Regions from separate parts of the Micromonospora sp. DT44 genome, predicted to be linked through region 2. Evidence: predicted binding sites of a transcription regulator. Region 2 holds the regulator's gene; the other holds the start of a gene.

Region 1 (3,404 bases), on a different contig from region 2:
TCGGTCGCCGCACCCACCTTGATCACGGCGATGCCACCGGAGAGCTTCGCCAGCCGCTCGGCCAGCTTCTCCCGGTCCCAGTCGGAGTCGGAGGCCTCGATCTCCTTGCGGATCTGGGCCACCCGGTCGTCGACCTCGGTCTTCTGGCCGCCGCCGTCGACGATCGTGGTGTTCTCCTTGTCGACCACGACGCGCCGGGCGGTGCCGAGCACCTCCAGGCCGACCTGGTCGAGCTTGTAGCCCAGCTCCGGAGCGACCAGCTCGGCGCCCGTGGAGATCGCGATGTCCTGGAGCATGGCCTTGCGCCGGTCGCCGAAGCCCGGGGCCTTGACCGCGCAGACCTTGAGGGTCTTACGCAGCGAGTTGACCACCAGGGTGGAGAGCGCCTGGCCGTCCACGTCCTCGGCGATGATCAGCAGGGGCTTGCTGTTCTGCAGGACCTTCTCCAGCAGCGGCAGCAGCTCCTCGATCGCCGAGATCTTCTGGGTGGTGACCAGGATGTACGCGTCCTCGAGGACGGACTCCTGACCCTCCAGGTCGGTGACGAAGTTCGGCGAGATGAAGCCCTTGTCGAACTGGAGACCCTCGGTCACGTCCAGTTCGGTGGTGAGCATCGAGCCCTCCTCGACGGTGATGACACCGTCGCGGCCGACCCGCTCCATCGCCTCGGCGATCAGCTCGCCGATGGTGGCGTCCTGCGCGGAGATCGTCGCCACGTTCGCGATCGACTCCTTGCCGGAGACCTCGACGGCCCTGCCGAGCAGCGCCTCGGAGACCTTGGCGGCCGCCGCGTCGATGCCCCGCTTGAGGCCGGCCGGGTTGGTTCCGGCGGTCACGTTGCGCAGGCCCTCACGGACCATCGCCTGCGCCAGCACGGTCGCGGTGGTGGTCCCGTCGCCGGCGACGTCGTTGGTCTTGGTCGCCACCTCCTTGACCAGCTGCGCGCCGAGGTTCTCGTAGGGGTTGGTGAGCTCGATCTCCTTCGCGATGGTCACGCCATCGTTGGTGATCGTCGGCGCACCGAACTTCTTGTCCAGGACGACGTTGCGCCCGCGCGGGCCGAGGGTGACCTTGACCGCGTCAGCGAGGGCGTTGACACCGTGCTCCAGCAGGTGTCGGGCGTCGTCCGAGAAGCTGAGGATCTTCGCCATGAATGTCCCTTCGAAGCGCCGCTGCCCCGGCCCGGCGAGCCGGACCGGGGCAGCGACACTGATCGGTTGCTTACTTCTCGATGACCGCGAGGACGTCGCGGGCGGAGAGCACCAGGTACTCCTCGCCGGCGTACTTGACCTCGGTGCCGCCGTACTTCGAGTAGAGGACGGTGTCGCCGACCTGCACGTCAACCGGAACCCGGTTGCCGTTGTCGTCGACGCGCCCCGGACCGACAGCGAGGACGGTGCCCTCCTGCGGCTTCTCCTTGGCGGTGTCGGGGATCACGATGCCCGACGCCGTGGTGGTCTCAGCCTCGTTCGCCTGGACCACGATGCGGTCCTCGAGCGGCTTGATCGCAACCTTGGTCGCGGTAGTCACGGGCATACCCTCCTGGGGTACTGGTTTCGTTGCCGGCCAGCGGGGCTGACCAGCGTCAATCTGCCTCATGCCACCGGGCGGGGCCGTCGTCGCGGGTGCCGGTCCGCCTGGCGTGCGCACCCGGGTCGCGAGACCCGGAAGCTGGCACCCTCAGGGTGAGAGTGCTAATCGCAGGTTATTCCGTGGCTAGCACTCCGTCAAGGAGAGTGCCAGCGCGTCGCGCCCCGCCAGCGGTATTTTCCCCTCGGTCGGGACAATGGGCAGGTGGATCTCGATCAGTTGGCGGCACTGCGTACCCCCGAGGGGTCGGCCGCCCTCACGGCGGCGGCCGAGCTGGCCGGCGGCGATCCACTGACCGCGGCGTCGGCGCTCCGCGCGACCGGGGTGCCCCCCACGCTGGCGGCGGCGGCCCTCACCCAGGCCGAACTGCGCCACCGGGCGGTGGGCAAGTTCGGCCCCGCCGCCGCCGGGATGTTCCTCACCCGCCCCGGCCTGGAACAGGCCACCCGCCGGGTGGTCGCCGACCGGCGGGCCGCCCGGCTGCACGCGGCCGGCGTGCGCACTCTCGCCGATCTCGGGTGCGGCCTCGGCGCGGACGCGCTGGCCGCCGCCCGTGCCGGCATCCGGGTGTACGGGGTGGAGGCCGACCCGGTGACCGCGGCGATGGCCGCCGCCAACGCCGCCGCGGCCGGGCTGGCCGACCTGTTCACGGTCGAGTGCGGCGACGCGACCGCGTTCGACGTGTCGCGGGTGGACGGCGTCTTCTGCGACCCGGCCCGACGGGCCACCGGCACCGGACGACGGATCTTCGACCCACGTGCCTACTCGCCGCCCTGGGACTTCGTCACCGGCCTGGCCGACCGGGTGCCGCGCACGGTGGTGAAGGTGGCGCCGGGCCTGGATCACGCGCTCATCCCGGCCGGCGCGGAGGCGGAGTGGGTCGGCGTGAACGGCGACCTGGTCGAGGCGGCGCTCTGGTGCGGCGAGCTGGCCGAGGTGCCCCGCCGCGCCAGCGTGTACCGGAGGGAGATCCACCAGCTCACCGGCTCGGGCGACACGGAGGCGCCGGTCGGACCCCCGCGCCGCTACCTGTACGACCCGGACCCGGCGGTGGTCCGCGCGCACCTCGTCGCCGAACTGGCCGCCGAGCTGGACGCCACCCTGGCCGACCCGAGCATCGCGTACCTCTACGCCGACCAGCCGACCCGCACCCCGTACGCGCGCTGCCTGGAGATCACCGACGTGCTGCCGTTCTCGCTCAAGCGCCTGCGGGCATTGCTGCGCGAGCGTCGGGTGGGCCGCGTGGAGATTCTCAAGCGGGGTTCGGCGCTGACACCGGAGCAGTTGCGGCGGGACCTGCGCCTGGCCGGCGACCAGGCGGCGAGCCTGGTGCTGACCCGGGTCGCCGGAGCGCCGACCGTGCTGATCGGCCGGCCTGTCGTTTAGGTTCGGTGCGTGGCGGGACAGGGCACTCCGGCAACGGCACTGCTGGCCAAGCGCGGGATCGCGCACCGCACCCACCCGTACCGGGTGGCACCCGACGCCCCGAACTACGGCGCCCTGGTCGCGGCCGCGCTCGGCGTGGCCCCGGAGCGGGTGTTCAAGTCGCTGGTGACCGAAGTGGACGGCGCTCTCACGGTGGCGGTCGTACCGGTGACCGGCGAGCTGGACCTCAAGGCGCTCGCGGCGGCGGTCGGCGGCAAGCGGGCGGCGCTCGCCGAGCGGACGGTCGCCGAGCGGGCCACCGGCTACGTGCGGGGCGGGATCAGCCCACTCGGGCAGCGTCGACGGCTGCCCACAGTGCTGGACGAGTCCGCACTGGACCTGCCGACGATCTATGTCTCCGCTGGTCGGCGCGGGCTGCAACTGGAGCT
Region 2 (3,404 bases):
GGGGCGATCCAGCCGAGCACGCCGCCACTGATGATCATCCCGGCCGCGCCGCCGAAGTGGGCGACCAGCGCCCAGGTCTTGTCCTCGTTGTTGGCGTAACCGCCGCCGGGGCCGCCGTACGCGCCGCCGGTCGGATACCCGCCAGTCGTGCCACCCGGCGGGGGGTAACCCCCTGGTGGGGGGTAGCCGCCCGGCGGAGGGTAGCCGCCCGACGGCGGTTGGTCACCGGTGGGCGGCGGATAGCCACCGGCTGGGGGATAGCCGCCCGGGCCGGGCGCCCCGGACAGTGGTGCGGTGGGCGGCTCGGCCGACGAGGACGAGCCGGGGAGATTCGGCTCCGGCGGGTAGTTGCCGGGGTCTCCCGCGCCGGGAGGGCGAGGTGGTTCAGTCATGGTTGTCACGGTAGGTGCCGTGAGCAACGCTGCACCAGAGCGACATCGCCCCGTCGCCCGGGCCGATCGGCTCGCGCGGGATGTCACGGGCCGTCGTTGATCATCGCGTCGGCGGGCACGCCGACGTAGACTGGCACTCGTTACAGTCGAGTGCCAGGACGGTCCGTCGGCCCGGGTGGGCCGGCGGCCGACGTGCGACAGGAGGTGCGGAGGATGGGTCTGGACGACCGGAAGCTCGCCGTGCTCCGCGCAATCGTCGAGGACTACGTCTCGACCCAGGAGCCGGTCGGCAGCAAGGCGCTGGTCGAGCGGCACCAGCTCGGGGTCTCCCCGGCGACGGTCCGCAACGACATGGCCGTGCTGGAGGAAGAGGGCTACATCCGGCAGCCGCACACCAGCGCCGGCCGGGTGCCCACCGACCGTGGCTACCGTCTCTTCGTCGACCGGCTGTCCCGGGTCAAGCCGCTCAGTCCGGCCGAACGCCGGGCCATCGAGCGCTTCCTCGTCGGGGCCGTCGACCTCGACGACGTGGTCCACCGCACCGTACGGCTGCTCGCCCAGTTGACCCGGCAGGTGGCCGTGGTGCAGTACCCGAGCCTCGCCCGCTCCTCGGTCCGTCACCTGGAGCTGGTACCGATCTCCACCACCCGGCTGATGCTCGTGATGATCGCGGACACCGGCCGGGTGGAGCAGCGGCTGGTGGAGCTGCCCGGGCCGGTGCCCGCCGACGACGTCACCGACCTGCGTCGCCTGGTCAACGAGAAGCTCGCCGGCGAGCGCATGTCGGACACCCCGCCGCTGGTGCAGGCGCTTGTGGAAGAGGCGCCGGTGCAGCTGCGCCCGGCCATGACCACGCTCTCCACCGTCCTGCTGGAGACGCTCGTCGAGCGGCACGAGGAACGCATCGCCCTGGCCGGCACCGCCAACCTGACCCGGGGTGGTCTGCTCGACTTCCAGGGTTCGCTGCGGCCCATCCTGGAGGCGTTGGAGGAGGAGGTCGTGCTCCTCAAGCTCATCGGCGAGACCGAGCCCAGCACGACCCGGGTGCTGATCGGCGACGAGAACGAGTTCGACAACCTGCGTGCCGCCTCGGTGGTCAGCACCGGGTACGGCCCGGGGGCCACCATCGTGGGCGGCTTGGGAGTGCTGGGGCCGACCCGGATGGACTACCCCGGCAATATCGCCATGGTGCGCGCCGTGGCACGCTACGTGGGCGAGCTGCTGGCCCAGAACTGACCAGTCAGGGCCGACGGCCGGCTGCGGCCGCCGGTCGGCGCAACGCGAGACGAACATGAGGACACGGAACGCAGTGGCCAGGGACTACTACGGCATCCTCGGTGTCAGCCGGGAAGCCTCCGATGACGAGATCAAGCGCGCCTACCGCAAGCTGGCGCGCCAGTTCCACCCGGACGTCAATCCGGACCCGGAGGCCCAGGAGAAGTTCAAGGACATCAACGCCGCGTACGAGGTCCTCTCGGACGACCGGAAGCGGCAGATCGTCGACCTGGGTGGCGACCCACTCGCCCCCGGCGGCGGGGGCGCGGGCGGCCCGGGTGGTCCGGGGGGAGCCGGCCCGTTCGTCGGTTTCCAGGACATCATGGACGCGTTCTTCGGTGGTGCCGCGGGCGGTGCCGGCCGTGGGCCGCGTCCCCGGACCCGACCGGGCGCGGACGCGATCCTGCGCCTCGAACTGGACCTGCACGAGACGGCGTTCGGCGTCGAGGCCCCGATCACCGTCGACACCGCCGTGCTCTGCACCACCTGCTCGGGCGCCGGCACCGCGGCCGGTACCCACCTGGCCACCTGCGAGGCGTGCGCCGGCCGGGGCGAGGTGCAGTCCGTGCAGCGCACCTTCCTCGGCCAGGTCGTTTCGGCCCGGCCGTGCACCGTCTGCCAGGGCTACGGCACCACCATCCCGCACCCCTGCCCGACCTGCGCCGGCGACGGCCGGGTACGCACGCGCCGATCGCTCACCGTCAAGATCCCGGCCGGCGTCGAGGACGGCATGCGGATCCGGCTGGCCCAGCAGGGTGAGGTGGGCCCGGGCGGCGGCACCGCCGGCGACCTCTACGTGGAGATCCACGAGCGTCCGCACGACGTCTACTCCCGCAAGGGTGACGACCTGCACTGCCGCGTCACCGTGCCGATGACCGCCGCCGCGCTGGGCACCCGGCTCACCATCAAGACGCTGGACAGCGAGGAGACCGTCGACGTCAAGGCCGGCACCCAGCCGGCCAGCACGTTGCGACTGCGCGCCCGGGGCGTACCGCACCTGCGCGGCACCGGCCGGGGTGACCTCTACGTGCACCTGGACGTCCGGACGCCCACCAAGCTCGACCCCGACCAGGAGAAGATGCTGCGCGACTTCGCCAAGACCCGGGGCGAGGAGGTCGCCGAGCTGACCAAGCAGGGCGGCTTCTTCTCCCGGATGCGCGACGCGTTCAACGGGCACGCCTGAAGTGTCGGCGCCGCTGTTCCTGGTGGAGGCGCTGCCCATCGGTGACGCGCTGACCCTGGACGGCCCGGAGGGGCACCACGCCGCCACCGTGCAGCGGCTGCGCGTCGGCGAGGAGCTGCTGCTCGCCGACGGTCGGGGCGGCACGGCCGCCGCCGTGGTCACCGCCGTCGGCCGGGGCAGCCTGGAGGTCGCCGTCACCTCCCGGGGGTACGCGGACGCGCCCGTACCCCGGATCGTCACCGTGCAGGGCATCGCCAAGGGTGACCGGGGCGAGCTGGCCGTGCAGGCGATGACCGAGGTCGGGGTGGACGAGATCGTGCCCTGGGCGGCGTCGCGCTCGGTGGCCCAGTGGCGCGGTGACCGGGGCGTACGCGCACGCGACAAGTGGGTCGCCACCGCCCGCGAGGCGGCGAAACAGGCCCGCCGGCCCTGGCTGCCCGTCGTGGCCGGCGCGCCGGACGAGTCCACCGCCACGGTCGCCCGCCGGATCGCGGGCGCCGCCGCCGGGTTCGTCCTGCACGAGGAGGCCGAGGAGCCGCTGACCGGCGTCGACC

The links. The regulator HrcA, encoded in region 2, represses chaperone genes, less so after heat shock. The targets are predictions, from matches to a motif close to GGTTNGCACNCTCNNNNNGAGNGTGCNAACC.
Region 1: the regulator HrcA is predicted to act here: its motif matches at 1,670-1,700, upstream of groES (co-chaperone GroES).

The regions. Positions count from the first base shown of each region.
Region 1 covers NZ_JBNCKS010000002.1:64,451-67,854, forward strand. Annotated here, with positions in the region: gene groL (chaperonin GroEL) at 1-1,151, opposite strand, end outside; gene groES (co-chaperone GroES) at 1,222-1,536, opposite strand; gene ACLQ25_RS01590 (THUMP-like domain-containing protein) at 1,795-2,976, shown strand; gene ybaK (Cys-tRNA(Pro) deacylase) at 2,986-3,404, shown strand, end outside.
Region 2 covers NZ_JBNCKS010000023.1:35,737-39,140, reverse strand. Annotated here, with positions in the region: gene ACLQ25_RS15465 (DUF4870 domain-containing protein) at 1-392, opposite strand, end outside; gene hrcA (heat-inducible transcriptional repressor HrcA) at 606-1,628, shown strand; gene dnaJ (molecular chaperone DnaJ) at 1,702-2,850, shown strand; gene ACLQ25_RS15450 (16S rRNA (uracil(1498)-N(3))-methyltransferase) at 2,852-3,404, shown strand, end outside.